Regions from separate parts of the Shewanella sp. ECSMB14102 genome, predicted to be linked through region 1. Evidence: predicted binding sites of a transcription regulator. Region 1 holds the regulator's gene; each other region holds the start of a gene.
The links. The regulator sigma-54, encoded in region 1, starts transcription at its own class of promoters, with help from an activator protein. The targets are predictions, from matches to a motif close to GTTGGCACGNNNNTNGNNT.

Region 2: a site for sigma-54 is predicted at 7,631-7,649, ahead of RC73_RS12620 (superinfection exclusion B family protein). Genes of this name have one in related genera too.
Region 3: a site for sigma-54 is predicted at 4,521-4,539, ahead of flgF (flagellar basal-body rod protein FlgF). Genes of this name have one in related genera too.

Annotation. Positions count from the first base shown of each region.
Region 1 is NZ_JWGX01000009.1:12,180-22,626, reverse strand. Features, by position in the region: gene mgtE (magnesium transporter) at 1-16, opposite strand, end outside; gene RC73_RS04315 (HPr family phosphocarrier protein) at 175-450, opposite strand; gene rapZ (RNase adapter RapZ) at 437-1,291, opposite strand; gene ptsN (PTS IIA-like nitrogen regulatory protein PtsN) at 1,288-1,731, opposite strand; gene hpf (ribosome hibernation promoting factor) at 1,734-2,021, opposite strand; gene RC73_RS04295 (RNA polymerase factor sigma-54) at 2,053-3,516, opposite strand; gene lptB (LPS export ABC transporter ATP-binding protein) at 3,612-4,340, opposite strand; gene lptA (lipopolysaccharide transport periplasmic protein LptA) at 4,337-4,870, opposite strand; gene lptC (LPS export ABC transporter periplasmic protein LptC) at 4,857-5,417, opposite strand; gene kdsC (3-deoxy-manno-octulosonate-8-phosphatase KdsC) at 5,414-5,965, opposite strand; gene RC73_RS04270 (KpsF/GutQ family sugar-phosphate isomerase) at 5,965-6,942, opposite strand; gene RC73_RS04265 (calcium/sodium antiporter) at 6,973-7,935, opposite strand; gene mlaF (phospholipid ABC transporter ATP-binding protein MlaF) at 8,220-9,047, shown strand; gene mlaE (lipid asymmetry maintenance ABC transporter permease subunit MlaE) at 9,034-9,819, shown strand; gene mlaD (outer membrane lipid asymmetry maintenance protein MlaD) at 9,863-10,336, shown strand; gene RC73_RS04245 (MlaC/ttg2D family ABC transporter substrate-binding protein) at 10,347-10,447, shown strand, end outside.
Region 2 is NZ_JWGX01000033.1:46,811-57,257, reverse strand. Features, by position in the region: gene RC73_RS12650 (hypothetical protein) at 129-428, shown strand; gene RC73_RS19905 (HNH endonuclease) at 470-904, shown strand; gene RC73_RS20525 (DUF6694 family lipoprotein) at 1,135-1,458, shown strand; gene RC73_RS12640 (peptidase U32 family protein) at 1,928-3,781, shown strand; gene RC73_RS12635 (PH domain-containing protein) at 3,792-4,166, shown strand; tRNA gene RC73_RS12630 (tRNA-Leu) at 4,686-4,772, opposite strand; gene RC73_RS12625 (bacteriohemerythrin) at 4,903-6,492, opposite strand; gene RC73_RS20135 (DUF3149 domain-containing protein) at 6,765-6,893, shown strand; gene RC73_RS12620 (superinfection exclusion B family protein) at 6,979-7,590, opposite strand; gene RC73_RS12615 (sensor histidine kinase) at 7,758-9,389, shown strand; gene pepT (peptidase T) at 9,391-10,447, opposite strand, start outside.
Region 3 is NZ_JWGX01000025.1:2,213-12,659, reverse strand. Features, by position in the region: gene RC73_RS09145 (chemotaxis protein CheV) at 1-325, shown strand, start outside; gene RC73_RS09140 (CheR family methyltransferase) at 470-1,303, shown strand; gene flgB (flagellar basal body rod protein FlgB) at 1,479-1,877, shown strand; gene flgC (flagellar basal body rod protein FlgC) at 1,880-2,296, shown strand; gene flgD (flagellar hook assembly protein FlgD) at 2,311-2,994, shown strand; gene flgE (flagellar hook protein FlgE) at 3,049-4,410, shown strand; gene flgF (flagellar basal-body rod protein FlgF) at 4,576-5,319, shown strand; gene flgG (flagellar basal-body rod protein FlgG) at 5,331-6,119, shown strand; gene flgH (flagellar basal body L-ring protein FlgH) at 6,132-6,806, shown strand; gene RC73_RS09100 (flagellar basal body P-ring protein FlgI) at 6,817-7,908, shown strand; gene flgJ (flagellar assembly peptidoglycan hydrolase FlgJ) at 7,934-8,944, shown strand; gene flgK (flagellar hook-associated protein FlgK) at 8,965-10,447, shown strand, end outside.

The sequences.
Region 1 (10,447 bases):
GCGCTTCTATTGGCATGCAGTTCCCCCTGTGATGCAAAGCGAGGATATGTTACCTCAAGACAGGGGAGTTATAGAAACAAAGAGTGCAGTGCTAAGGAAGGGGCGAGCAAGTCCCACGCGTGCTCTGTGTCGGCTTACCGTACTGCCTGCTGTGTTGTGTCTTTCCCTAAGACTTCAGCTGGCTTCGTCGAAACGGGCGTTTATCAGAGCGCAGATGGCATCCATTGCGGGTTCGGCATCCGGGCCTTCGGCAATAAGGCGTATGGTTTTGCCTTGACCGGTTTCCAGCATCAAGAGCCCAAGCACGCTGGCGGCCGAGGCCTTTTTCTCGCCCTGGATCAGAGTGATATCGGCTTCGAACTCGCTGGCCAGCACCGCCAGCTTAGTGGCGGCGCGGGCATGCAGGCCCAGCTTGTTGACTATGGTGACTTCCCGTTCAACCTTTGCCATTGCCCAGCTCTCTGTGGCGGGCCTGTACCTTGTGTTTGCTGTTGCCAAAACGCTTGGCCAGCTGGTCGGCGACATAGACAGATCTATGCTGGCCGCCGGTGCAGCCTATGGCTATGGTGAGATAGCTGCGGTTGTTGCGTTCAAGGTGCGGTAGCCAGGTTTCCAGCAGATTCTCTATCTGCCAGATAAATTTGTTCACCAGTGGCTGACGGATAAGGAATTCCTGTACCGGCTCATCCAGCCCAGTCAGCGGCCTGAGCGCCGGTTCCCAGTGAGGGTTGGGCAGAAAGCGCACATCAAACATGAAGTCGGCTTCCTGGGGCATGCCGTGCTTGAAGCCGAACGATTCGAAGTTGATCACCAACTCTTTGTCGACGCTGCCCAGCAGAATTTCTCGCACTTTGTCACTGAGTTCATAGATATTCAGTGCCGAGGTATCTATGTAGTGATCCACCAGTTTCGACATAGGCTCCAGCAACTTACCTTCGTGCTTGATGGCATCTTGCAGCGAGACAGTGCTCTTGGATAGGGGGTGTAATCTGCGGGTTTCGCTGTAGCGTTTAAGGAGTACTTTATCGGAAGCGTTGAGGAAGAAGCTGGTCAGTTGGGTGTTTTCCGGCAGTGCCGCCAACTGTTTTTCCAGCACTTTTTCCTGATCCGGCATGTTGCGCACATCTATGCTGATGGCGACCAGATCATTGCTGCCTCGGAGGTTTTCCAGCAGGCTGCCTATCATGGGCAGGGGCAGATTATCCACACAGTAGTAACCCAGGTCTTCGAGTACCCTGAGGGCAACGGATTTTCCGGAACCGGAGCGGCCTGAGACTATAGCGAGTTTCATCCTGTGATCACCTGATAGAGTTCTGTTTCATCGCGGGATTTACGCAACTGCTTGAGTATTGCTTTGTCGCTGAGCTTTTCAGCCATGGCAGACAGGGTACTCAGATGTTGTTGGCATTGATCTGCGGGAACCAGAAGGGCGAACAGTATGTCCACCGGTTGGTTGTCTATGGCATCGAAGGCGATAGGCTCTTCGCATTTGACCAGCACGGCAATCGGCTCTGTGATATCAGGCAGCCGGCCATGCGGAATCGCAATACCATTACCTATACCTGTGCTCCCCATCTTTTCGCGGGCCAAAAGGCTTTCAAAAATCGCTTGAGAGGAAAGGGTGGGGTACTGGGCGCTGGCGAGATCGCTAATTAGCTCCAGTACCTTTTTCTTACTGCCCGGAGTGGCACAGGTAGTGCACTCCGGCCGCAGGATGGTACTCAGTTCCATCGTTAGTGTTTTGTCAGCTTTTCTTTGTGTTTAATGACCTGACGATCCAATTTATCAATCAGAACGTCGATGGCGGCATACATGTCGGCATGTTCAGAAGTTGCATAGACTTCGCCGCCTGTGAGGTTGATCTTGGCTTCGGCAATCTGTTGCAGTTTTTGTACATTGAGCACAACGTGCACATTATTGATCTGTTCGAAATGGCGTTCAAGTTTCGAAAACTTACTTTCCACATAGTCACGCAGTGAGTCGGTGATCTCGATATGATGTCCTGTCAGGTTGATTTGCATAGAAAGATTCCTCCAATTTCCAACTGTGGATTTATAAACTCTTACGCTGGTTCGACGGTGGTATCATCATAGCCTCGCGATACTTGGCTATGGTGCGTCTTGCAACGTTGATTCCCTGTTCTGCCAGAAGTTGTGCCATCTTGCTGTCGCTCAAAGGTTTCTTCTGGTTTTCCGCTGCCACGAGCTTCTTGATAAAAGCCCTGATCGCCGTGGAAGAGCATTCTCCGCCATCTTCGGTACCGACATGGCTGGAGAAGAAGTACTTCAATTCAAATATTCCCCTTGGGGTATGCATATACTTTTGAGTGGTGACCCTGGAGATGGTCGATTCATGCATCTCGACCGCCTCGGCAATATCGTTGAGTACCATGGGTTTCATGGCCTCTTCACCATATTCAAAAAATCCCTGCTGGAACTGCACTATGCAGTTGGCCACCTTGAGCAGGGTGTCGTTGCGGCTCTCCAGGCTCTTGATAAACCATTTGGCTTCCTGAAGATGACCACGAATAAACTGGCTGTCTGATTGGCTGCGGGCGCTACGGGCCATGGCAGCATACTGTTGGTTGATCCCGAGTTTGGGCATACAGTCCGGATTGAGCTCCACCACCCAGCGCCCGTTCTTCTTCCAGACGCTGACATCCGGGATCACATATTCCTCGTCCATCGGCTGCACCAGCAAACCGGGGCGGGGATTGAGGCTCTGAATAAGGTTGATGGCGTCACGCAGTTGATCTTCCTTGAGCTTGGTCTTACGCATTAGGGTGCGAAAGTCGCGGGTAGCGATGAGATCCAGATGTTCGTCAATCAACAAGCGGGCGTCGGCCAGATGCGGGGTGTCGGCGTTAAACTGTTGCAATTGGATCAGCAGGCATTCGCGCAGATCTCTGGAGGCGATGCCGATGGGATCGAAGTGCTGGATCCGCTTGAGTACCGCCTCGACTTCATCGAGCTCAATCTCAGGGTTGCCCATGGCTTCGAGGATCTCCTCAGTGCTCTGGGTTAGATAGCCCTGCTCGTCGATGGCATCTATGATGGCGGTGGCAATGGCGTCGTCGGTATCGGAAAACGGGGTCAGGTTCTTTTGCCATTCTAGGTGTTCATAGAGACCTTCGCTGGTTTCACCCTGGAAGGGCATGTCATCTTCACGGCCCATAGCCGGCCCTGAGGCGCTGGCGGCGGTAAAGACTTCATCCCAGGTGGTATCCATAGGCAATTCATCCGGCATAGACTCATTGTTCAATGCCTCTGAGGTTTCTACCGTGGAACCATCTTCCTGCTTGACGCTCAATTCGCCGGCGTCGTTTTCCTTGTGGTTGTCGTCGATAGCGTCATCCTGGTTGTCCTCGGCCATCTCCAACAGAGGGTTGGCTTCCAAGGCTTCCTGGATTTCCTGCTGCAGCTCAAGGGACGACAGTTGCAGCAGGCGAATTGCCTGCTGCAACTGAGGTGTCATGGTCAACTGTTGACCCAATTTGAGCTGGAGTGACGCTTTCATTATACCGCTAATCCCTACTCGTTATTTTTCAAGGAAAAAATTCAATAATAACAAACTATAATACCCGGAATTGCCGCCGGATGACATGATCCTAACTATAGCCTGAATTGTTCGCCTAAGTACACAGCACGCACTTGCTGGTTGTCCAAGATTTCAGCGGGTGTGCCCTCGGCAATCAACTGCCCATGGCTGACAATGTAGGCTCGCTCACAAACGTCGAGCGTTTCGCGAACATTGTGGTCTGTGATCAGCACCCCCAAACCGCGGGACTTAAGCTGTTCGATGATTTTCTTGATATCGATAACTGAGATGGGATCCACACCGGCGAACGGCTCATCCAGCAGAATGAACTGTGGATTGGCGGCCAATGCCCGGGCGATTTCCACCCGGCGGCGTTCACCGCCGGAGAGGGACATCCCCAGGCTGTCACGTATGTGGGTAATGTGGAATTCTTCCAGCAACTGTTCGAGTTGTTCCTCGCGCTCGTCGCTGTTGAGCTCTTTGCGGGTTTGCAGTACGGCCATGATGTTGTCATGTACCGACAGCTTGCGGAAAATACTGGCTTCCTGTGGCAGATAGCCTATGCCTTTACGGGCACGCAGGTGCATGGGATCCAAGGTCAGCTCGTCGTCGTCAATGAAAATACGGCCCTTGTCACTCTGCACCAGGCCAACCACCATATAGAAGGTAGTCGTCTTGCCCGCCCCGTTGGGGCCCAGCAGCCCCACGATCTGGCCGGTATTGACCGATAGGCTGACATCTTTGACTACGTTGCGCTTCTTGTAACTCTTTGCCAGGTTTTGTGCCGTCAGGGTGCTGGTCATTGCGGCTCCTGCTGCTGTTCTTTCTTATTGAGATCCTGATAGTTTTCCGGCTGGATAACAGTGGTTACCCTATCTTGGCCTTTGCCGCTGCTTTCCGCTTCCAGCTGCTGCTTGTTGATGTCGTAGACTATCTTCTCGGCGGTTACTTCGCTGCCGTCCTGTTCCACTTTGGCTTGACCTATCAAGGTCATGATGCGGCTGTCTATGTTGTAGTGGATCTCTTTGGCCTTGGCACTGGCCTGACGGCCATCTTCCAGCTTCTGGGTATAGGTGGCAGGTGAGCCCTTGGCCACCAGGATCCGCTCGCCACTCTTGTCCTCAGTGTAAGCCGTGAGTTCATCGGCCAGCAGCTTCAAACTGCCCTGGGTGACTGTGACAGGCCCGCCGTATACCACGCGCTTGTTTTTGATATCGGCAAACTGATTGGCGGCGCTGATCTCGACTTTTTGCAGCAGATCTTCTTCAATGGCCACCGCCGACAGGCTTGTGATGCACAAGAGGGCACCGATAAAAAGCTTACTTGGTTTCATAGGTTCCTTTCACCTGACTGGTCAGCTTTACTTGCTGAGCGTTGAGATCGGCATACAGGCCGGATCCCTTGATATTAAAGTCTCTGCCTTCGATCAGGATCTCGCGATCTGAGGTCATGATCATGGTGTCCAGATCCAGCTCCACATAACTGGTTTTCAGGCTCTGGATCGGTTCATTGGGGCTAATGGCGTCGATGATAACATTATTTTCAAGTACCACTCGGTTACTCTTGCGATTGAGCCTGCCCTCGTTGGCAGACAGGCGCCACTGCGCTTCGCCCTTGTCCGGATAGACCAGATAAACCGGTTGGTTGAAGAAGGTCTTCTCATTGGCTTCATAGTGTTCCATGTGTGCCGCCGCGACCCTGCTGGCGACATTGCCCTGCTCGTCAAAGTTGACTGAGCGCAGGTCATCGGCGACAAAGTCCGGCCGCACCACATCCACCGGCGCCTCGCTCTGTTGGGCGTTGCGCTTGTTCTGCACCTGCCAGTAAAGGATTAGTGCAGTGGAGAAAAACAAAATAATGGCCAGAGTGACCCTATTCATATACTCATTCCGTGGGCATTTTCAAATTTGTCCTGACTGAGCAGGATAAGATCCGCCAGCTCCCGCAGCGCACCATGGCCGCCGGTAATCTGGGTGATCATGTGGCAGTGCTGCCTTACCCAAGGATGGCCATCGGCCACGCAAACCGCCAGTCCAACTTGCTTCATCACCGGCAGGTCGACAATGTCGTCACCTATATAGGCCACTTGTTCAGGCTTGAGGTCATAATGTTTAAGCAGCGCCTCATAGGGCTCAAGCTTGTTGTCTATGCCTTGATAAATCTTGTCTACCCCCAGGGCCGTCATGCGGTTTTCGACTATCTGGGACTTGCGGCCGGTGATCACCGCCACCTGAATGCCGCAGGACAGCAGCGAGCGCACTCCATAGCCATCGCGGGTGTGAAAGGCCTTCAGCTCTTCGCCGCTGTTGCTCATATAGATACGGCCATCGGAGAAGACACCGTCGACATCACAAATAAGCAGCTTGATTTTGGCGGCTCTTTGCCAGTTGTCTTCGCTTATGGGTCCGTAAAAACCTTGATGACTCATCAGATAACCCCCGCCTTGACCATATCCAGCATATTGAGTGCTCCAATCGGCTCATTGGCGCCATTGATGACGATAAGGCCGTTAATGTCGTTTTCGTCCATCACCTTGAGCGCCTGCGCCGCGAGGATATTGTCACCACTGGTGATGCAATCCCGGGTCATGACATCGCTTATTTTGGTGGTACGCAGGTTGACTCCGGCGTCGATGACACGTCTCAAATCACCATCGGTGAAAATACCCACCAGCTGCTTCTGCTGATTGACCACTGAGGTCATACCCAGACCCTTCTTGGAGATTTCATACAGGGCGTCTGTGATACAGATATCTTCTGTGACCAACGGCAGTTCTTCGTCTTTATGCATCACATCGCTGACCTTGAGCAGCAGTTTGCGCCCTAAAGCGCCGCCGGGATGCGACAGGGCAAAGTCGTCTTTGGTAAAGCCTTTGGCCTGCAACAGGGCGACCGCCAGGGCGTCTCCCATCACCAGGGTGGCCGTGGTGCTGGAGGTGGGGGCCAAGCCCAGCGGGCAGGCTTCTTCCGGCACCTTGATGCATAGATGCAGCTGCGCCAGCTTAGCCATGGTGGATTCTGGCTTGCCTGTCATGGAGATCATAGGGATCCCCTGGCGCTTGATGACGGGGATCAGGGTTAGAATTTCGCTGGACTCGCCCGAGTTGGAGATAGCCAATACGATATCGTTTTCACTCAACACTCCAAGGTCGCCGTGGCTGGCTTCGCCCGGGTGAACGAAGAATGCCGGGGTGCCCGTGCTGGCGAGGGTGGCAGAAATCTTATTGCCTATATGGCCCGATTTCCCCATCCCCATCACTATCACCTTGCCGCTGCAGTTGAGGATCAGTTCGCAGGCTTGGGCGAACTCGGGGGAATCAACAAACTGGTACAGGTTATCCAGTGCTTGTTTCTCGATATCTATTACTCTGCGGCCCCATTGGCGCAGTTGCTTAGCTTCTGCCATAGTTGTCTCTCGTCTTTTTGCCCTTCATCGCTAGTGGGATTGAAACAGGCTGTATTGATAGCCAATGAAGCTTATCAGTAGTAAGGCACCGTGCCAGCGCTTGAGTTCACGTTGTTTACCTGTGCTCAGCACCAGGAGTGCCAGGGCACAACTGGTGCCCAAAGCCATATAAAAGTCGCGTCCGGCCGCTGCGGCGTCGATTACGCCCGGGGCGATAAGACCGGGTATTGCCAATACCGCCAGAATATTAAACAGGTTGGAGCCGACAATATTGCCTATGGCCAAGTCGTCCTCTTTCTTGAGCACACCGGCTACGCAGGCTGCCAGTTCCGGCAGGCTGGTGCCCACGGCAATGATGGTCAGACCGATAACCAGATCCGATAGCCCAAAAGACTTGGCAATACCCACGGCACCTTCGACCATCCAGTCTGCCGACAGTGGCAAGAGTACCAAGCCTATGATCAACCAGAGTACTGCCTTGGCAGTGGGCACATCTTTGGGGATCTCGGCATCGGCTTCATCGGCGAGTGGATCCTTATTCTTATTGGTCAGTGCATGCCAGATAAGATAGCCCATCAGGCCGAAGAACAGCGCCAGTAAAATAACTCCTTCGCTGCGGCTGAGATACTGATCGTGCAGGAAGTAACCCGCCAGCACTGTGGCGCCCAGCATCATGGGGATCTCCCGCTTCAGGGTCTTGGAGCTGACGGCAATAGCCCCGAGCAGGGCGGTCAACCCCAGGATCAAGCTGACATTGGCGACATTGGAGCCCAGCACATTACCCACGGCCGTATCCGGCATGCCGGCCATGGAGGCGCTGGCGGCAACGAACATCTCAGGGGCCGAACTGCCCATGGCGACTATGGTCAGTCCTATCAACATGGGGGGTAACCCCAGGTTACGGGCAAAAGCCCCGGCGCCATAAACGAATTTATCGGCACTCCAGACCAGGACGGACAAGCCGGCGAGCAGCAAGAAAATATTGAATAACATGCAGTAAATAAAGCTACGGATTCTGGCGTGCATTTTCGCCGTATTTGCTACAAATTGAAAGTATCACGGCGCGATACTATTGATTCAGTTGTGCGCTTATCCTCAATTGCGTACAATTTATCGCTTATCTTTGGCTTGGCCAGACGGGTTACCGGGCGCCATTCAGCGTCAATTCAGTAAGCCTGCGGCAGTATCAAGCCTTATAACGGCGGGCCATATGTGCCGTGGTGCTACAGCCGCGCCGTAACTTGAATTCCACTAGACAAGGTCTCCATTTCATTTTGATGCCGGAATCCAGCAAGCAGCAAAATCCTTCTCCCCTGGTCGAGGTCAATAATCTCGGCTTCAGTCGTGGATCGAGGGTGATTTTTGAGCAGATAAGCCTCACGATTCCCAGAGGTAAAGTCACTGCCATCATGGGACCCAGCGGCATAGGCAAGACTACGCTGCTGAAGCTCATCGGCGGGCAGTTGACTCCGGATCACGGCGAGGTGTTGTTCGATGGTCAGGATCTTCACAAGCTGAGCCGCCACGAGCTGTTTGAAGCTCGTAAGCGAATGAGCATGTTGTTCCAGAGCGGTGCCCTGTTTACCGACATGAATGTGTTCGATAATGTGGCCTTTGCTCTCAGGGAACACTCAGGGCTGCCGGAAGCCATCATTCGTCGCATAGTGTTGATGAAGCTTGAAGCCGTAGGACTTCGCGGCGCGGCGCAGTTGATGCCGAGCGAACTCTCCGGCGGAATGCAGCGCCGGGCTGCCTTGGCCCGTGCCATAGCGCTCGAGCCGGAAATGGTGCTGTATGACGAGCCATTTGCCGGTCAGGACCCCATTTCCATGGGAGTGCTGGTGAAGTTGATTAAAGAGTTGTCCGATGCCTTGAATCTCACCTCTGTGGTGGTTTCCCATGACGTGGGCGAAGTGCTGAGCATTGCCGACTATGTGTATGTGATTGCCGACAAGCGCATCATAGCTCATGGTACTCCGTCCGAGCTCAAGCAGGCCGACAATCCACAGCTGAGGCAGTTTATCGACGGTATGCCGGACGGCCCAGTGCCTTTCCACTATCCGGCGCAGGATTATCAGAAGGAGTTGCTCGGTGAGTTTGACTGATTCGATAGCCAATCTTGGCCGCAATGCACTGGGTCTGATAACAGGGCTCGGCAAGGCCGGGGTGATGCTTTGGGGCGCCCTGGTGCAGCTGCCACGGCCACGCAAAGGCTTGCCATTGCTGATAAAGCAGGTGTACGTCGTCGGTGTGCAGTCCATGGTGATCATTTTGGTTTCCGGACTGTTTATCGGCATGGTACTGGCGCTTCAGGGCTACAACATCTTAGTGGATTTTGGCACTGAAGAGAGCCTGGGCCCCATGGTGGCGCTGAGCTTGCTCCGGGAGCTTGGGCCAGTGGTTACCGCCTTGCTGTTTGCCGGCCGCGCCGGTTCGGCCCTGACCGCTGAACTGGGGTTGATGAAATCCACAGAGCAGCTCTCCAGTTTGGAGATGATGGCGATAGATCCGCTGCGGCAGGTGATTGCGCCGCGCTTCTGGGCCGGGGTGATCAGTATGCCGTTGTTGGCCTTGATGTTTACCACTGTGGGTATCTATGGCGGTTATCTGGTTGGGGTTGAATGGAAAGGCATAGACAATGGCGCCTTCTGGTCGATTCTGCAGGCCGCGGTGGAATGGCGGCAGGACATAGTCAACTGCCTGATTAAAAGTTTTGTTTTTGCCATAGTGGTGACCTGGATAGCCCTTTATCGAGGTTATCAGGTGGTGCCTAATCCGGAAGGGATTAGCCGCGCGACCACTCAGACTGTGGTGCAGTCCAGCCTGGCGGTATTGGCGCTGGACTTCTTATTGACGGCGCTGATGTTTGCCCGCTGATTTTGGCGCCGGCGCATAATGGATGATTAACTCTGGTGACTCTATGTTGACACGAAAAATTGAATTTATGGTGGGACTCTTCCTGTTGGCGGGACTGGTGGCTTTTTTGCTGCTGGTATACAAGGTGGCCAATGTGGAGGTGCAGTCCGCTAGCAATACTTACACTCTAACGGCCAAGTTCAGTAACATCGGCGGCCTTAAAGTACGCTCGCCGGTCAAAGTGGGCGGTGTGGTTGTCGGTCGGGTCAGTCAGATCACCCTGGATCCCCAGCAGATGGTGCCTGTGGTGACCCTGACCATGGACAAGCGTTACGACCAGTTTCCTGAAACCAGCAGCCTGGCTATCTTGACCTCGGGCTTGCTGGGTGAGCAGTTCCTCGGCTTGACTCCAGGGTTTATGGATGACGATATCGCGATTTTGCAAGATGGCGATCGCATCGATGATACCCGTTCGGCGCTGGTGTTGGAGGAGCTGATCGGGCAGTTTTTATATAGCATGGGTTCAAAGGACAACTAGGAGCACTGAGATGTTTAAAGGGATAATCCGTAATCTGTTGGCCGTCGCCTGTCTGGCGTCTGCAACAGTGGCACAGGCGACCGATATCGATACCAGCAACCCTTATGTCAT
Region 2 (10,447 bases), on a different contig from region 1:
AGAGGCAAATATCACTTGAGTTCCGCGCTGCAACAGGGCAGATTCTGCTATAGCAGAGCATTACCGCAGGAATGCCGTTTTCTCTGCTGCCGCAGCCGACGTTATACCTTCCCTTCAAAGGAGGCATTATGAAGACTCAACTGCACGCCGAGCTGGCTCAGGTCAAGCGCTCTTTGGCAATCACCCAACTACTGGGAGCACCAGGCATCTTACTCATAGGTTTGGCACTCTATGGCCTGGTTATCGCCGAAGGAGATGCCTTCATCCAGGCGCTCAATAATCCTATCAATTGCTATCTATTAATCGCCATTGGCTCGGCCATCACGCTCTGGGAAGCATTAAAGATTATTAAGCTCTCCAAAAAACAAACTCAGCTTCTCAAACAACTCGATGAATGTAATGAGTTGTCGGAAAAGGAAAACGCTTGATGCTGAAAAACACCTAATGAATTAGACACATAGGAGAAATAATGGAATTAGAGATTCAAGTTACTTTTCGCACAGGAGACAGCATAAGAACCCGACGCTACAAGAGTGAACAAGGTGCCTTACGGGGCATTTGGAAATGGCTCAACAAGCATCAGGAGCAAGGAGATATTCAAGCCAGCTTCTTTTCCCCCGAACAGGGCCACCGCATCTTTACACAACCAGAGCAGCTCAGTGAATTTGAGCCCCAAACCATAGATAACTTTTATCAATCCAGGGCTTGGCTAGCGCTCAGATATCAGGTGCTGCAAACTCACGAGCACAGATGTGCAAAGTGTAACCGTACTAAAGCCGAACACAATATAGTGCTGCATGTTGACCATGTACTACCTCGCAGCAAACACAAAGACAAGGCATTAGATATCAATAATCTGCAAATACTCTGTGAAGAGTGCAACCTTGGGAAGTTGGACAGATGATTTATTGTTCAGTAAATCACCCGTCAAAAAAACAACTCATTTACCGCTCAGAAACAAAGCTGCTAACATTCAAAGTTGGGCAAAGCACGTAATTTTATAAAAAATATAAGTCAACAACATAGACAAAAATCAGCTTTCAACCAGGCATTCTCTCAAGCTTAGGTTTTTGAAAGCATACTTTTAAGTACTCAGCAGCAGACACATGAGTAACAACATACGGAAATTTGCATATGAAAAATATAATAATTGCGGTCTTTTTAACCGGACTAGTAGCTTGCAGCTCTACGCCAACAGCCATGGTTTTCGACGGCAGCAGTGCAGAATCCACCCAACGAGGTGTTATTAGTATCATGAGAACATTAAATTCTCATGACAAACAGGAATTCGTGATGGCCTTGATGAAAATCCAACATGCCGAATTCGACAGTCCTCTGGCCGCGATGAAACACTCAGATCAAGCGGGTCAAATTGACTTTGCCCTGGTGGGTAAAAAAATCGATGGACTCACCTTAGAGCAAGTGCTCAAACTTGCACAAAAACCAAGCAACAGGTAAAAACTGCACAACAAAGCCGCTAACACGTTAGATAATAATAGCGCGCATCAGCAGTTATCCCGACACAAAGAGCCATATTTTGGCTCTTTGTTGCAGTTGGAGGCGGGAGTCTACCGGGAGTTCTGATTGAGTAAGCATGTCTATAGCACTTCTTGCCAGGTATGAGTATCTTCTCATGCCACCAAACCAAGCTCAGTTTAGTAAGACATTGAGAGTTAGAGGTTAATTATCCAACAGCAAGTATTGAATACTGTCGGGCGCAGTGTTGCCTCTACTGCTATTATCGGCTGAAACAGCAAAAACAGGGCATAAGTCACAGTTCCCCTATCATGAATGGCAGGCTCTGCTATAATTTGTGCCCGAAATTTCTCAGCCAATTCCAGACGAGCGGTAAGTCATGTCCACTACAGGTGTTGAACTCTTTAATCCCGGCCAACAGACACAAGCCCCTGCTGCGGCCCCCAAGCAAATGGTGCAATTGGCCGATAACAAGTTAGAGCTGATGGCGCCGGCCAAGAATGCCGACTTCGGTATTGAGGCCATTCGCCACGGGGCAGATGCGGTCTATATTGGCGGCCCGGCGTTTGGTGCCCGTCATACCGCCGGTAACAGCATAGAGGACATTACCCGCCTTTGTGAGTTTGCCCATAGATATCACGCTCAGGTATTTGTCACCATCAATACCATATTGCTGGACGATGAACTGGAAGAAGCCAGGCGCCTGATCTGGGCGGTGTACGAGGCAGGTGCCGATGCCATTATTGTGCAGGACCTGGGGCTGCTTGAGCTGGACTTGCCCCCAATTGCACTGCACGCCAGTACTCAGATGGATAATCGGGTTCCGGCCAAAGTCGCCTTTCTCGAGCATGTGGGCTTTTCTCAGGTAGTGTTGGCGCGGGAGCTGAGCCTGAGCCAAATTCGCGCCGTGGCCGCCGAGACCAAGATGCGACTTGAGTTCTTTATCCATGGCGCCCTGTGCGTGGCCTACAGCGGCCAATGCTATATCAGTGAAGCCTACACAGACCGCAGTGCCAACCGCGGCGAATGCTCACAACAATGCCGGATGCCGGGTAATCTCAAGACCCGCCAGGGCGACATTATTGCCAGCAACGACCATATGCTGTCGCTGAAGGACAACAACCAGACAGATAACCTCGAAGCGCTGATCGACGCCGGGATCCGCTCCTTCAAGATAGAGGGCCGACTCAAGGACCTCAGCTACGTCAAGAATGTTACCGCTCACTACCGCCAGCAACTGGATGCTATCATGGCGCGTCGGCCCGAGTTTGAACCCTCGTCCCACGGCCGCTGCAGCTACAGCTTCACCCCGGATCCTGACAAGAGCTTTAACCGCGGCAAGACGGACTACTTTGTCAATGAGCGCAAGGCGGACATCGGCGACTTCCGCACCCCGAAATACTTGGGAATAGAGGTCGGCAAAGTCAGCAAGATAGGCAAAGACTTTATCCAGGTCGACTCGGATACCGAGTTCCACAACGGTGATGGCCTGGGCTTCTTCGCCGCCAATTATCAAAAGGCCAGATTGTCGGATGACAAGCTGACAGGTTTTCGGGTCAACCGCGCCGAGGGCAACACCCTGTATCTAAAAAACATGCCGAAAGATCTCTATGTCGGTGCCACCTTGTATCGCAACAAAGATCAAGCCTTTGAAGCCCTGCTGGCCAAAGAGTCTGCCGAGCGCACCCTGTTGGTGGACTTCAGCCTCAGCAATACCCAGACAGGTCTGGCGCTGACCGCTGCCGACCGTCATGGCCATCAGGCGACAGTGACCGCTGACTTCGAAAAACAACAGGCCAAGGATATTGGCCGCAACCGTGAATCACTCGGCAAGCATCTCGCCAAGCTGGGCAATACAGATTTTCGCCTCGGACAGGTAGATTTGGGCGATGCCGAAGCCGTTTTTGTACCGGCATCCATCATCAATGGCCTGCGCCGTAATGCCGTTGCCGCCCTGGACGAAGCGCGCATTCAAGGGTATCAAAGACCCACGCCCTGGGTACGGGACGACAGTGCCCGCTTCCCGCAGCGCAGCCTGACCTATCTTGGCAATGTGGCCAACCAAAAAGCCAAGGACTTCTATACCCGTCACGGGGTGGTATCCATCCGTGATGCCTATGAAGTACGGCCGGTGAAAGGCGATGCACCTTTGATGATCACCAAGCACTGCATACGTTACAGCTACAACATGTGCCCCAAAGAAGTGCCGGGGATCAAGGCCGAGCCGCTGGAGATGGAGCTGGGTGGCAAGCAGTTCAAGCTGGTGTTCGACTGCCATAAGTGTGAAATGCTGTTGGTAGGTTAAGGAGAAAAATATGGGATTTTTAAATGCCTTGATGGGCAATGCCAGTGAAGTGGATCTGGATAAACTCAACGAAGAACTGGCGCCTATTATGGCCGACAGCGAACAGTTGCAACTGGCCTATAAACTGGTACGCGACATCTTTGTCTTCACCAACAAGCGCCTGATCTTAATAGATAAACAAGGCATGACCGGCAAGAAAGTGAGTTATCACTCCATCCCCTACAAGGCGATAGTACACTTTGAAGTGGAAACCGCCGGGCGCTTCGATATGGATGCCGAACTCAGGCTGTGGATCTCAGGCCAGACAGAGCCCCTGGTCAAAGAGCTAAAACGCGGCACTGATGTGGTGGGTATTCAAAAGACCATAGCCAAATTCACGCTCTGAGGTTAAAAAGGGAAGGATTCCCCCTCACCTATTAGCTCGAAATGGACGTATTTACTGTGACTGTTTCGCTGGAGCGCCCTGCAAAGAATGTTAAATTTGGAGGGATTAGGGGTAGGCAAGACGGGTGTTTGCACCGAACACCAACCAAGGCAAAAGTGTGTAACGCCTTATTTTAGCCACAAAAAAAACCGACTCAAGGTCGGTTTCTGCTCTCTCTAAGAGAGATGGTACCAGAGGTCGGAGCGACGGGGCTGGTCTTCCAGCCGACACGCGCGTGGCGCAATAACCTGCCCAAACCTGCCCAAACCTGACTCGGAGCTAAAAACGAAAAAACCGACTCAAGGTCGGTTTCGGCTCTCTCTAAGAGAGAGATGGTACCAGAGGTCGGAGCGACGGGGCTGGCCTTCCAGCCGACACGCGCGTGGCGCAATAACCTGCCCAGACCTACCCAGACCTGACTCGGAGCTAAAAACGAAAAAACCGACTCAAGGTCGGTTTCGGCTCTCTCTAAGAGAGAGATGGTACCAGAGGTCGGACTCGAACCGACACGCTTTTAAGGGCGGGGGATTTTGAATCCCCTGTGTCTACCAATTTCACCACTCTGGCACATTTAGATTGTTTCGCGACGATGTCTCATCGGCGAGTGAACGGAATTATACCTGTGCTCACTTCAATGGCAAGCGCTTTACGAGCCTGTTTACCAAAATCCTGTTCGGTTGGACAAAATTCGCTCTGACTACTGGGCTCCGCGGGCAATTAGGAAGCCTGTGTACTCCTTGTCACTGCCCTGAATATGGTTGATAAGCCAGGATTTAAGGAAGGCCATCAATTCATCGGCAACATCTTCACCACTGGCCACTCGCTTCTGGAAATCCAGTACCTTAGCCACCAATTGTTGGTGCTTAAGCTTGTGCTGTTCGGTCTGCGGGTAACCGAAACGGGCAAACAACTCCTCTTCATAGGCGAAATGATTGGCAGTGTAATCCACCAGCCCCTGTACTATGCGTTTAATTGCTTCCAGGCCATAAGCTTCTTCCAGAGTGCGGTGAAGTTCATTGATCAGGGATACCAGACGTTGGTGCTGACGATTAATCTCTTCCATGCCGAGATCCAACTGCGGCCCCCACTCAACAAAGCGATGGCGTTTCTCCAACTGCTCCATCGCCCGTTTGTCGACATGGAAACGCCCAAGCAGGGAACTGATCTCCTGCGACATATTGAATACTTTCAGACTGGATAAGTTGGTACTGTGAGTTTCTTTGGCATTTTCGACCGCCACTTGCGCCATAGAGGAGATATTGTTGCTAATCTCTTCGGCAACTGTCTGCTGTTGTTCCGAAGCCGCCGCTATTTGATGCGACATATCTGTAATGCTTTCAATCTGCGCCACAATTTGCCCCAATGCCTGCTGCGCCTGATGAGCCATCTCATGGCTGGCACTGGCCTGCTCGACACTGGTTCTCATCACTTTCACGCCTTCATCGGCACCCTGTTGCAACTGCAGTATCTGCTGTTGGATATCGACTGTAGCTGTGGATGTGCGCTGCGCCAGACTACGGACTTCATCGGCAACCACAGCAAAACCTCGGCCATGCTCGCCGGCGCGGGCACTCTCAATAGCGGCGTTCAGCGCCAACAGATTGGTTTGCTCAGCCACTTGGAAAATGGTGTCAATAATGGTGCTTATGTTGTTGCTGTCTTCGGCCAGACGAGCGATAACTAACTGGGTTTGCTCAACCTGAGCCGACATATCATCTATCTGCCGTACCACCTCTTTGACGGTTTGGTCGCCGCTGCGAGCTGCCTGCATGGCTTCCTCCGCGGCATTGGCAGCACAAGCTGCGTTACGGCTGACTTCCTGTACGGTAGCAACCATCTGATTCATAGCGGTCGCAGCCAATTCAGCTTGTTTTTCCTGCTCCTCCACTCCGGTATGGGCGGCATCGCTGATAGACTTGATATCCATGGCCACGTTCTTCATCGTATCGGCAGTATTGACCAAAGACAGAATGGTGCGACCAACGTCCTCTCCCATACGGTTGATACCGTGGACCACAGAATGGAACATGCCGGCATCCTGCTCCGACAACTGATAGCTGAGATCGCCTTCTCCCAGATGACGGGCGGCATTTTCCAAGCGCTTGAGATTGGACAGCTGTCTGGCACCAAGCCAAGTCAGCACTATCAAGGCAGCCAATAGAGAACCAAAGGCGAGATAACTGCCGCCGTGTAACAGGCTCCACAAGGGGTAAAGCAACAAGAGCAACAGCAGATAAAACTGCCACCGGCTTAATATCAATTTCGAAAGACCTTGGGATGTTTGCATCGCACGCTCCTTGCCAATGAACAGTCTCAGCCCAAGCCACCCTACTCCTTTAATGTGGTGATGAATATTATCCTTTGCTCCTATTCCCTTCAGCGAAATAACGCCCTTGTTTCTCACTCAGCTAATTTAAGCAAAACATGATACAGCTCATATTTTAACAAGGCGATTTACCCAATTAACAACTCTGACAACATTTGTTGATCGAGATCAGCTTCAGTTTTAGCAAATTTGATTAGTTTAGCTTTGACTTTACAAGAAAGAGGATTTCAGTGATGGCATTCTGGTTAGATCTAATGTTCGGAAACCCCATAGGTTTACTGTCGATGATAGTTATCTTCAGTACTATCGGGATCATCTCCTACATTATGTGGATGTTTATTGTAAAGTCAGCAAAGCCTTAGCTTTGACTTCCATGTTCTTTTAAATGCAATGACATTTTTGAGTATTGCTTGGGCAGCCCTGTGGCTGCCCTCTTTTTTATTGCGATTAAGCCGCGTGTTTCCGCACTTGGGCAATAGCATTGATAAATTGCGGTCTTGCCTTGATAAGATATTGCAACTCTTCCTGACTCGGTTCTCCCGGAGGAAGACGCAACACTCTTCGATTTAAATGCTTACGGGCTGCCATCGCTATCTTGTACTCGGCGGTGGGGCCTTGAATAGCGTAATGGCGTTCATTTCCCAGGCTCTCGAGTATATGCGCCTTGAGCAGCGCCTGTACGGGAGCCTCATTTTGCGGCAGGGTCAAAACACTGGCTCCCTGCAAAAAGAACTCTCGTAACAAGGCCCGCTCGGCCGGATCCAACAACTTCACCTTAGCTTCAATCATTTCGTTGATTCGGCGCTCACTTAAACGGCTTATCGCTTCATCCAACAAAAAGTTGACAGCCAGAGCGCCGATATAGGCCAAAGCCAGTAGCAATGTCAGGCCAATATAGTGGGCATTGGTATCTACCCAGGATTCCAAATGCAACAGAGCCAGCAAGGACTTTGGCATAAACAGCAGCAATGTGGTTATCAGCAGCACCCACAGCGTCAGTTGCAATGCAGCGGCCTTGAATTTGCCCTCTTTCAATACCTCAAATTTCAGTCTCTTCATGGCTCTATCCAGCGTCAGAAAATTGTCCCAACCTCTAATCAAGCAAAACCAATGCCAAATTCATTCAAAGCACCTCGGCTTAATATAACGACAAAAAAACCGCGAAAGTCAGATGCGAAGCTATGCTTAAAGCTATCCACAGTAAGCACTTAAGATAGTTGATATTAATGCCAGGTTTTATACAGCAGCTCATCAGTAGTCCCATCGGCCGCAGGCTGACTCTGGCTATTATCCTGTTCAGCTCTCTGATCACTCTGGTAACCACAGGTTTGCAGTTGGTTTCCGATTACAAGGGGGACATTGGTCGAATCAACGATGAGTTTGCCAATATTGAAAGGGCTAACCTGGATGTGTTGGCAGCAAGTATCTGGGTAATAGATGAGAAACTTATCAATACTCAACTCAACGGTCTCAACCAACTGCCGGATACCAGCTATGTCGTCATAAAAGATGACAGCGGCAAAGAATGGACCGCCGGCGAATCCCGAGACAGAGGTGTAATAGAGAAGCGTTTTCCTTTGGTGCACAAGACCAGCAGCCAGAATTACAATGTCGGCGAGCTGAGGGTGCAGGCCGACCTCTCCAAAATCTACGACAGATTGGTGAATAAAGCCTTACTGATACTAGTGACCAATGGTATCAAGACCTTTCTGGTGGCTGGCTTCATTCTCTATCTGGTTTGGGCCAGCATTACCCGGCATCTGTTGCAACTGAGTGTGTACTGCTCACAGCTCTATTTAGAGCAAGATTATCAACCACTGCAGTTTAAGCGCCGGGACAAACAGGATGAATTTACCCAGGTTGCCCTGGCCATCAATTTGATGCAGCAACAGCTGCGCGCCTCCTTCACACAGTTGAACCGCTCCCGCTACGAACTGCAAGAAGCCCTGAGCGACAGGGAAAGACTGCTAGAACTGGAACGCAGCTATAAAGATGAGCTGGCAAGGCAGGTCAAAGAACAGACCAAAGAACTTGAACAGTCGTTGTTGGTGTTGGAACGGGCTCAACAGGTGATGGTCGAACAGCAGAAAATGGCCGCGCTCGGCGGTCTGGTATCCGGCATCGCCCATGAGATAAACACCCCGATAGGTATCTGCCTCACCGCTGCCAGTAGTCAGCTGCAGCATATCAATGAATTGGTTGAGCTATTACAAAACGATAGCGCTACGCTGGAAGAGCTCAATGCCATTCTCAACGAGTATCAACAAAGCTGTGAACTGATCATCAGTAATATTACCCGCGCCAGTAACTTGATCCAGAAGTTCAAGACGATTGCTGCCGAGCAAGGCAATGACGTGCACGAACAGATGCCGCTACCCCAGGTATTGCAGGAATTTGCCGATGCTGTAGCGCTATCTTTCAAGCAACTAAAGGTAGATGTGGAGATTCAGGTCGAGGCCGATCTTTGGCTTACCAGCAGCCACAGCCTGCTGAAACAGATAGTGACCAACATACTTTCCAACGCCTATGCTCACGCATTTGAGGGTAATTCCGACCATAAGATCCGCATCAGCGCACAACCACAGGGTCAAGAACTACAGCTGGATATCGAAGACAATGGCAAGGGAATCGCCCCCGAGATTGCCGGCCAGATCTTTGAGCCCTTCTTTACCACCAGTAGACGAACCGGCGCCACCGGGCTTGGATTGGCAGCGGCCTTCAATGCCGCCACACAGCTGAAGGGCAATATCACCCTTGTCAATAACTCCAGTCTCGGCGGCGCTCACTTTCGGGTTCGCTTCCCGGCTGTGATAGAGTCCCGCCCCGTCGAGGATGACAGGGTGGAACTCTTTATTTAGGTTACTCGGCGTATCTCTGGGTCGTTAACCTGGCGATATTGATGATCACCTCTACCGCCTTTTCCATTGACTCAAGGCAAACATACTCATGTTTGCCATGAAAGTTGTGGCCGCCGGCAAAAAGATTGGGACAAGGCAGTCCCTTCCAGGACAATTGCGCGCCGTCAGTGCCGCCGCGGATAGGTTTGATATCCGGAGTGATGTTTGCCATCTCCATCGCCTGACAGGCAATATCTGTCACATGAGGCACAGGCAAGATGCAGTCCTTCATATTGTAATAGCTGTCGCTGATACAGATCTCCAGACTACCGGCCTGCAGCTCAGCATTGCATTTAGCCACAGATTCTTGCAGCCAGGTTTTACGTTGCTCAAACTGAGCGCGGTCAAAGTCCCTTATCAGGTATACCAAGCTGGCTTCTTCTGTTTGGCCTTCCATGGATAACAGGTGGAAAAAGCCCTGATAACCTTGGCTGGTCTCTGGCGCATCATTGAGTGGCATTCTGGCATGGAACCTGGCAGCCATGGTCAAGGCATTGACCATCACCCCATAGGCACTGCCGGGATGGCAATTATTGCCCCTGGCGGTTATCACCGCAGTGGCGGCATTGAAGTTTTCATATTGAAGTTCGCCAACTGCGCCACCATCGACGGTATAGGCCCAGTCTGCGCCGAAACGCTCGAGCTCCAAACCATCAGTACCTCGGCCTATCTCCTCATCGGGTGTAAAACAGAGATTGATCTCACCATGGGGGATTTCAGGGTGCTGCAATAGATAGTGTAGTGCCGTGACAATTTCGGCGATACCTGCCTTGTCGTCAGCCCCCAATAGCGTAGTACCATCGGCAGTGATCAGTGTTTTATTGAGATAGTTCAGCAACGAAGGAAACTGCTCAGGACTAAGCTCTTCCCCCTGCTCCAGTTCAATAACTTGTCCTTGATAGTCAGCTATCACCCGAGGTTTGACCCCGGCACCGGAGTAATCCGCCGCCGTATCCATATGAGCCAGAAAGCCAATTGCCGGTACCTTGGCAGTATTCGCCGGTAACTTGGCATAAAGG
Region 3 (10,447 bases), on a different contig from region 1:
TTCGTTGAATCTGCAGATAGATACCGCTAAAGATGGTCGGGAAGCATTGGAAAAACTGAAGAGTATAGCGTCTGGTATGGACAATGTTGCCGATGAAATCCCGTTGATTATTTCGGATATCGAAATGCCGGAAATGGATGGTTACACTCTGACTGCCGAGATCCGTGATGATCCCAAACTGAAAAATATCAAGGTAGTGCTGCATACCTCGTTGAGCGGGGTATTCAATCAAGCCATGGTACAGAAAGTGGGCGCCAATGATTTTATTGCCAAGTTCAACCCCGACGAACTGGCTTCTGCTGTTAACAAGCATCTGAGTCTATAGCCTTTGTCTGCTGTGACTTTTTATGGCTATAGTGAGTTGGTCTGCTTGTGTTGCAAATGGGGCTGGGGTATAACGCAGCCCCAGTTTTTAAATGTTGCTGCCTCGATTCGCAGTGACGTTTTTACGGATAGTTAGGACACTAAGGTGCCAGATAAATCTCTCGCAGAAACTGAGTACAATCAATTCAGGCTGTTTCTTGAGCAGCACAGTGGCATTGTATTGGGTGAGAACAAACAGTATTTGGTTCGCAGCCGCTTGGCGCCTTTGATGGGGAAATATGGTTTGCCATCCCTGTCGGACGTTGTTAAGCAATCGATGCGACCCACAGAGCGCCAATTACGGGCTGAAGTCATTGATGCCATGACGACCAACGAAACTCTTTGGTTTCGGGACAAGTATCCTTTTGAATTACTTGGCAATACATTGTTGCCCGGTTTTGCCAAGTTGGGGCGGCCATTGAAAATTTGGTCGGCGGCCTGTTCTTCCGGACAGGAGCCCTATTCACTGGCGATGACAGTGCTCGAATATCAACAGCGTAAGCCAGGGGCGTTGCCGGGTGGGGCGGTAATCCAGGCCACAGATCTATCGCCGTCCATGCTCGAGCGTTGTAAAAATGCCGAGTATGATAAGCTGGCATTGGCCCGGGGCCTGTCCGAAGAGCGCAAGCGTCAGTTTTTTGAAGCTATGCCCAATGGTAATATGCGGGTTAAAGACAATGTGCGCCGTTTGGTCAGCTTTAGGGCTCACAACCTGCTTGAAAGTTACACCTTGCTCGGCAAGTTCGACATCATCTTTTGCCGTAACGTACTTATCTATTTTGCCCCGGAGGCAAAGGCAAAAATACTGCGGCAATTTGCTGCCGCTCTCAATCCCAAGGGGATACTGTTTTTAGGGGCCAGCGAGTCGATTGCCGGGTTGACCGATGAATTCGACATGGTGCGCTGTAACCCAGGCATCTATTATCAAAAGAAAAATTAACAACCTAATTATTTGATTTTTAATTAAATAATTTGAAAGGCTCGTCAGTTTTAACGGGCCTTTTCTGTCTTACTTTTCACCCTAACGGCCATCATCTTCGTATCTGTTATCCTCCACTCTACATCTGGCACAAAGCTTGCTTTGTTTTTATCGAGTCATTGGAGGAGGCGGTTTTATGGCGATCAGTTTCGATAAGGCCCTTGGCATACATCAATACACTCTGGGTATTCGCGCCCAGCGTGCCGAAGTGCTTGCCAGCAATATAGCCAATGCCGATACCCCACACTACAAGGCTCGGGATGTGGACTTTTCTTCGGCGTTGCAGGCGGCCAAAGGGCGGCAACAGGGAATGAATATGGCGGCAACGTCTGAAAAGCATTTCGACCTCAAGGCGCTGACAGCCCAACATGTGCAATATCGGGTGCCGGATCAACCGGACACTGGGGATGGCAACACAGTCGATATGCAAAAAGAGCAGCAGGCCTTTATGCAAAATGCGCTTGAATATCAGATGTCGCTCGGATTCCTCGACGGTAAGTTCGCCGGCATGAAAAAGGCATTGAAAGGAGATTAACCATGAGCTTGTACAATATCTTCAATGTTGCGGGTTCGGGAATGTCGGCGCAGTCGGTACGCTTGAATACTACCGCCAGTAACATAGCCAACGCAGATTCTGTTTCTTCCAGTATCGATAAGACCTACAAGGCACGGCATCCTATTTTTGAGGCCGAGCTGGCCAAGGCGAACGGCCAACAGCAACAAGGCGCTGCGGTAAAGGTAAAGGGTATAGTGGAAAGCGATAAACCTTTACTGAAAGAGTATTCGCCGGATCATCCCATGGCCGATGCCGACGGTTTTATCTACAAACCTAATGTCAATGTAGTGGAAGAGATGGCCGATATGATTTCCGCCTCCCGTTCCTATCAGATGAATGTTCAGGTAGCCGATGCAGCCAAGTCCATGCTGCAACAAACCCTGAGAATGGGCAAATAACGGAGGCATAGCCCATGAGCGTCAATTCAGTTAACCCTTTTCTCGACAGTATCCAGGTGCAATCGGGTACTGAAACCAAGAAAAGCAATAATCAACAACTGACCCAGGAAGACTTCTTTTCGCTGCTGAGTCAGCAGTTGTCGATGCAGGATCCTTTTAAGCCGGTGGATAACGATCAGATGATCGCCCAGATGGCGTCGTTTGCCACAGTGGATGGTATCTCTAACCTGAATGAAGAAATAGTTAACCTCAATTCGTTAATGACTTCGAGTCAGGCATTGCAGGCATCTGGCCTGGTAGGGCAAAAAGTGTTGATCCCGGCGGGCACCGGCTATGTTTCCGAGGAAGACCCAACGCTTAAAGGGGTAATCACATCACCGGAAAAGATCCCTTCAATTAAAGTAACGATTGAAGATGAAGCCGGTCAGGTGATCAAAACCTTCGAGGTCGACGGTAGTGCCGGCGGCAATATAGATGTGGAATGGGATGGCCTGGATAAGGACGGAAACCCTGTCGATAAAGGCATCTATACCATGAAGGCCAGCGGGGTTGTTGATGGAAAGTCCCAGGATCTTATCGTCAGTTCCTATGCCCACGTGACCAGTGTATCACTCAACTCTGCCACCGGCGCCGTGTTGAATCTAAGAGGTATTGGCGGGATCAGATTGGCCGATGTGCTGGCTGTTTCCGAAGTTTAATTCTGTTTCTGCCCCGGCTGCGCCGGACAGTATCTGAAAATCATGAGGTGAATTATGTCTTTTAACATTGCTCTGAGTGGGATTGCTGCGGCGCAGAAAGATCTCAATACCACGGCCAACAATATTGCCAACGTTAAGACGATAGGCTTTAAAGAATCCCGGGCCGAGTTTGCTGATGTGTACGCCAGCTCGATTTTCTCCAATGGTAGAACCACTGTGGGCGGCGGTGTCACCACCACTCAGGTGGCACAGCAGTTCCATCAGGGTAACCTGAACTCCACCAACAATGCGCTGGATATGGCGATCAACGGTGGTGGTTTCTTCGTGACATCATCCAGTGTCGGCAGTCAGGATTACTCTTTCACCCGCGCCGGAGCTTTTAAGCGTGATGACAACGGCTTTTTGGTCGATGCTGCCGGTAATTATCTGCAGAGCTTCCCGGTCGATAAAGATGGTAACTCCACTTCTGTGAGTCTGACTACCACCAAGCCGGTGCAGATCCCGGATACTGCCGGTAGCCCGCAGAAAACCAACAATGTTGGCATTAGCATGAACCTGGACTCCACTCAAGAAACTAAAGATCCGGCGCTGTTTGACCCATCCAAGTCAGATACTTTTAATAACTCCACTGCAGTGACCATTTATGACTCTTTGGGTAACTCCCACACTTTGACCACTTATTTTGTGCGTCCGGAAAATGGTGCTCATACCGGTGAGAGTAACTGGGTGGCCTACTACGCCATTGACGACAAGCCGGTCAATCTGGGCGGCGGCGCCGGAACCTACAACACGGACACTAACGGTGACGGTACTGCGGATGGTACAGGCACAGCACAAACTGCAGGTGGCTGGACTGGTGCCGTGCTTAAGTTCAACGATGTCGGCGGTTATATAGGTTCCGATCCTGCGGTGATCACCACAGAGCAGTTGGGGGGTGGTGGGGCCAACGTTCTTGGTCCTGCTGCTGACGGCACTCAAGCGATAACCATAGATTTCAACAATCCGACCCAGTTCTCGGAAAAGTTCAACGCCACGGAATTGACGCAGGATGGTGTAACAGTGGGCCGTTTGACTAATGTGGAAGTGGGTACAGATGGTTTGATCTCTGCTAAGTATAGCAATGGCTCAACAGTGCCTCTGGCACGGGTGGCGTTGGCACGCTTCTCCAATGAGCAGGGACTGAGCCAGGTGGGCAACACCTCCTGGAAAGCCAGCCTGGATTCAGGCGCGGCGCTGGCCGGTGAGGCCAACAGCGGTGTGTTTGGCAGTATCCGTTCATCAACACTGGAGCAATCCAACGTCGACCTGACCACTGAGTTGGTGGACCTGATTTCGGCCCAACGTAACTTCCAGGCCAACTCCCGTACTTTGGAAGTGAACAATACACTACAGCAAACCGTGCTGCAGATCCGCTAAGCCTTCCTGCGCAAGACATTGCCGCCCGGCAATGTCTTGCCGCATCTTTGTCTATTAACTCCCAAGTCACTGAAGTTCTTCTGCTGTCCTTGTGCTCAACTGCTCATTTTATTGGCACGATGTTTGCTTTTACCTGAATAGGTAAAAAGATTGACGGAGCAGCAGGTGGACAAACTTCTCTATGTCGCCATGACTGGCGCCAAACAAAACATGAATGCGCTGGCGGTTAGGGGTAACAACCTGGCCAATGCCAACACAGATGGTTTCAAGTCCGACATGGCTCAGGCCCGTGCGATGCAAGCCTTCGGTGAGGGCTTGCCGACCCGGGTGTTCGCCATGACAGAGTCGCCCTCGGCCAACTTTCAGTCCGGCCCTATCAAATCGACCGGACGGGATCTGGATATTGCCATCAAAGATCAAGGCTGGATTGCGGTGCAGGCCGCCGATGGCAGTGAGGCCTATACCCGCTCCGGTAGTCTGAGTTTTGACACTACAGGTTTGCTGCGTAACGACAGGGGCAACCCGGTAATGGGTGATAACGGCCCGATAGTGTTGCCGCTGCCGATAGACAAAATTCAGGTTGCCACAGACGGCACTATTTCTATTCGTCCTCAAGGCGCAACCGCCGAGGTGATAGAGGAGGTGGGTCGCATCAAGTTGGTTAACCCGGGCAATCAGAACCTGATGCGCGGTGAAGATGGCTTGTTCCGTACTTTGGATGGCAATCCGGCCGCCGCCGATCCCTTTGTCAATGTGGAAAGCGGCGCCGTGGAAGGCAGTAATGTCAATGCCGTGGATGAGATGGTCAACCTGATTGAGCTGCAACGTCAGTTTGAGCTGCAGGTAAAAATGATGAAAACCGCAGAAGAGAACGACAAGTCGTCCGCTTCACTGATGCGCATTAGCTAGGAGTAATTGATATGCATCCCGCGTTATGGATAAGTAAGACTGGGTTAGATGCCCAGCAAACGGACATCTCGGTGATTTCAAATAACGTCGCTAATGCCAGCACCATAGGCTACAAGAAGGGCCGGGCGATATTTGAAGACTTACTGTACCAGACAGTCAATCAGGCCGGCGGTATCAGCGCCTCCAACACCAAGTTGCCCAATGGCCTTAACCTGGGCGCAGGTACCAAGGTCGTGGCCACCCAGAAAATTTTCTCCCAGGGTAACCTGCAAACCACTGATAACGCGCTGGACATGATGATTGAAGGTCCGGGATTCTTTGAAATCCAACTGCCGGACGGCACCACAGCCTACACTCGTAACGGCCAGTTCAGTTTGGATGATACCGGCCAGATAGTGACTTCCGGCGCCGGCTATGTGTTGCAGCCTGCCATTACCATTCCGGACGATGCCACCAGTATTACCGTTTCCGCCGAAGGCGAAGTATCGGTTAAAACCCCGGGCGCCGCCGAAAACCAGGTGGTCGGGCAGTTGACCATCTCTGATTTCATCAATCCGTCCGGCCTGGATCCCATAGGGCAAAACCTCTATCTGGAGACGGGCGCCAGCGGTACCCCAATTCAGGGGACTGCCTCACTGGATGGATTGGGCTCTATTCGTCAGGGATCGCTGGAAACTTCCAACGTTAATGTGACCGAAGAGCTGGTCAATCTGATTGAAAGTCAGCGGATTTATGAAATGAACTCCAAGGTTATCTCAGCCGTAGACCAGATGCTGGCCTATGTGAACCAGAATCTGTGATGAGGTGATGTGATGAAACCCTTATTCCTTATCATTCCGGCTTTATTTCTGGGGGCTTGCAGCTCTACCCAGAACAAACCGATAGCCGATGATCCCTATTTTGCGCCTGTGTATCCTGAAGCGCCGCCGACCCGAATCGCACCGACCGGCTCTATCTATCAGGACAGCCAGGCATCTTCACTTTATTCGGATCTGCGGGCGCACAGGGTAGGGGACATCATCACTGTGGTGTTGGTGGAGTCGACCCAAGCGAAAAAGAGCGTCGGCAACAAGATCAAAAAAGGCTCGGACATGTCAGTGAACCCGCTCTACATGGGCGGCAACAATGTCACCATCAAGGGCAACCCGTTGGATTTTCGCTACGGCGACAGCATGGATACCAATCGCGAGGCCGATGCCGATCAGAGTAACAGTCTCTCCGGGCAGATCTCGGCCAACGTGATGCAGGTGCTGGGCAATGGCAACCTGGTTATTCGCGGTGAAAAGTGGATCACCATCAATAATGGCGACGAATTTATTCGGGTAACCGGCATTATTCGGCCGCAGGATATTACCCCTGAAAACACCATAGATTCGCCCAAAGTCGCCAATGCCCGTATTCAGTACAGCGGTACCGGCACCTTTGCCGAGTCGCAAAAGGTGGGCTGGCTGAGCCAGTTCTTCCTCTCTGACTGGTGGCCTTTCTGAGGATAAGCTCATGAAAATAAAATTAATCATGGCACTTGCCTGTTTGCTGGTTTCTCTTCCGGGGCAGGCCGAGCGCATCAAGGATATCGCCGATATCCAAGGGGTCAGGGACAACCAGTTGATAGGCTACGGCCTGGTGGTGGGGTTGCCGGGAACCGGGGAGAAGACCCGTTACACTGAGCAGACCTTCAAGACCATGCTGAAGAATTTTGGCATCAATCTGCCGGATAACTTCAGGCCCAAGATCAAGAATATTGCCGTGGTGGCTGTGCATGCCGATATGCCGCCCTTTATCAAGCCGGGACAAACCCTGGATGTGACTGTATCGAGTCTTGGGGAAGCCAAGAGCTTGCGCGGCGGTACCCTTCTGCAGACTTTCCTCAAAGGGGTGGATGGCAATGTTTACGCCATCGCCCAGGGGAGTCTGGTGGTCAGCGGCTTCAGTGCCGAGGGGCTGGATGGTTCCAAGGTTATCCAGAACACGCCAACTGTGGGCCGCATTCCCAACGGCGGCATAGTCGAGCGTGAAGTGGCCAGCCCCTTCGGTAATGGCGATCATCTGACTTTTAACCTGCACAGAGCCGATTTCTCCACCGCAAAGCGTACCGCTGATGCTATTAACGGCTTACTCGGCCCGGGTATGGCGCGGGCGCTCGATGCTTCTTCCATTCAGGTCAGCGCCCCCAGAGATGTGTCGCAGCGGGTATCTTTCCTGGCCACCCTGGAAAATATTCAGGTTGAGCCTGCCGATGAATCGGCCAAGGTGATAGTCAACTCCCGCACCGGCACCATAGTGGTGGGTAAGGACGTCAAACTCTTGCCAGCGGCTGTGACCCATGGCGGCCTTACCGTCACCATTGCCGAAGCAACTCAGGTTTCTCAACCCAATGCCCTGGCCGGCGGCCAGACTGCGGTGACCAGCAACAGCACCATAGATGTGGCTCAGGACAACCGGCGTATGTTTATGTTCAACCCGGGCACTTCCCTCGATGAGTTGGTGCGGGCGGTGAATATGGTGGGCGCGGCGCCATCGGATGTGTTGGCAATCCTCGAAGCCTTAAAGATGGCAGGGGCTTTGCATGGTGAACTCATCATCATCTGATTAATGGCACATTGGTTTATCGACTATGAACAAAATGGCTGATGCTTCGCAATTTCTGGATCTCGGTGGGCTGGACAAGCTCAGAGCCCAGGCGCAGCAGGATCAAAAAGCAGCGCTTAAAGAAGTCGCGCAGCAGTTTGAAGGCATCTTTGTGCAGATGTTGATGAAAAGCATGCGAGATGCCAACGCGATATTTGAATCCGACAGCCCGATGAACAGCCAGTACACCAAGTTCTACGAGCAGATGCACGATCAGCAGATGTCGGTGGAGCTGTCCTCCAAAGGTATGTTGGGGCTGGCGGATCTCATGGTGCAGCAGTTGTCACCGGAAAATTCCGGCATTACCCCGGCCTCAGTGCTCCGCGGCGATGTCGATAACCGCAATGTCACGGCTTTGAACGGCGGCCAGACAGAGAAGATATCCGGTGTTGAAGCGACTGCGGCCAAAGCATCCGCGCTGCCAAGCAGTGACAGTCTGCAGCAGGTATTGAGCGGCAAAGTATTACCGTCATGGCGGCAGGCGCGGCCGGCAATCGGCAGTCAGGAAGAGTTTGTCAGACAGCTTTATCCTCATGCCAAGGTTGCCGCCGATGCCTTGGGGACTCAACCCGAAGTCTTGCTGGCGCAATCGGCGTTGGAGACAGGTTGGGGCCAGAAAATGGTCCGTGGTCATAAAGGTGAGTCCAGCAACAACCTGTTCAATATCAAGGCCGACAGACGTTGGCAGGGTGAGAAAGCGGCGGTGTCGACCCTGGAATATGAGCAGGGCACAGCTGTGCGGCAAAAGGCTGACTTCCGGGTGTACGACAGTTTTGAGCAGAGCTTTGATGATTTTGTCAGCTTTATTTCCGATAACGATCGTTACAGCCAGGCGCGCAAGATGGCCGCTAATCCCGACGAGTTTATCAAGGCACTGGCCGAGGCGGGATACGCCACGGATCCTCAATATGCCAACAAGGTGATGAAAGTGCTGGATACCATCAAGGCCGATTTTGGTCAGTTGTTGCAGGAGTTCGGCTCAAAGCCGGGCCAATAAAGGTGCAGGAGCGATAACCCATGTCTATGGATCTGTTCAATATAGCCCGCAGTGGGATCCTGGCTGCCCAATCACAATTAGGGGTGACCAGTAACAATATTGCCAACGTCAATACCGAAGGCTATCACCGCCAGGTGGCTATTCAGGGCAGCTCCACCTCAATGCGTCTTGGCAATAACTTCTATGGCACAGGTACTTATGTGCAGGATGTAAAGCGTATCTACAATGATTATGCTGCCAGAGAGCTGCGTATCGGTCAGACAGGGCTCAGTGCTGCCGAGGCCAGCTACACCAAGCTCAGCGGGCTGGATCAGCTGTTCTCCCAAATAGGCAAGGCGGTGCCAGCCTCATTGAATGACTTTTTCTCCGGCCTCAACAGTCTGGCTGACCTGCCAGCGGATCTGGGGATCCGCGGCTCTGTGCTCAATTCGGCCTCGCAACTGGCGCAGAATCTCAATCAAATGCAGAGTCATCTGACAGGTCAGGTGCAGCAAACCAATGATCAGATTGAAAGCATTACCACCAGGATCAATGAGATCAGTAAAGAGATGGCGCAGATCAATCTTGAACTGATGAAGTCACCCGGTAACGATGCGCAGCTGTTGGATAAGCAAGATGCGCTGATTAAAGAGTTAAGCCAGTACGCCGAAGTCAATGTGATCCCGCTGGAAAACGGTGCCCGCTCCATCATGCTGGGCAGCTCTTTTATGTTGGTATCCGGTGAAGTGGCCATGACCATGGGCATGACCGCAGGTGACCCCTTCCCCAATGAGCCAGAGCTGACCTATAGCCTCGGGGGCAACGAGTTGAAGGCTGACCCCGCCAAGCTTGGGGGGCAACTGGGCGCCTTATTTGATTTTCGTGACAACACCCTGATGCCCGCCAGTCATGAGCTGGGGCAGTTGGCGCTGGGAATTGCCGATGCTTTTAACGAGATGCAGTCCCAGGGTTTTGATCTCAATGGCGAGCTCGGACAACCCATTTTTACCGATATCAATGACCCTGTGATTGCCGCCGGCCGTGTCGGCGCCTATTCCGGCAACGTGGGCACAGCTTCTTTGAGCGTTAATATCGATGATGTCGGCGCCCTTTCCGGCAGCAGTTATGAGCTGAACTATACCAATGCCGGTACTTATGAACTCAAAGACATGAAGACGGGGGCGGTGACCAATTTGACGCTCAACGGCGATACCCTGGAAGGCGCCAACGGCTTCAGTATCAAAATTGATGCCGGTGCCATGGCTGCCGGTGACAGGTTTGAAATACGGCCAACGGCCAATGCGGCGGCCAACATAGATGTAGTGATGTCCGATCCCAAGGGTATTGCCGCAGCGGCGCCGAAAATTACCGCCAACGCAGGTAATTCAGGCAGCACTTCAGTGAAGCTGGTCAGCATAGACGACAGAAGCGCGGCTAACTTCCCCGTGACTGACAGTGAACTGACATTCACCCTGGATACCAGTGTCAATCCACCTGGCTATGAAGTATTTGATGTCAACGGCG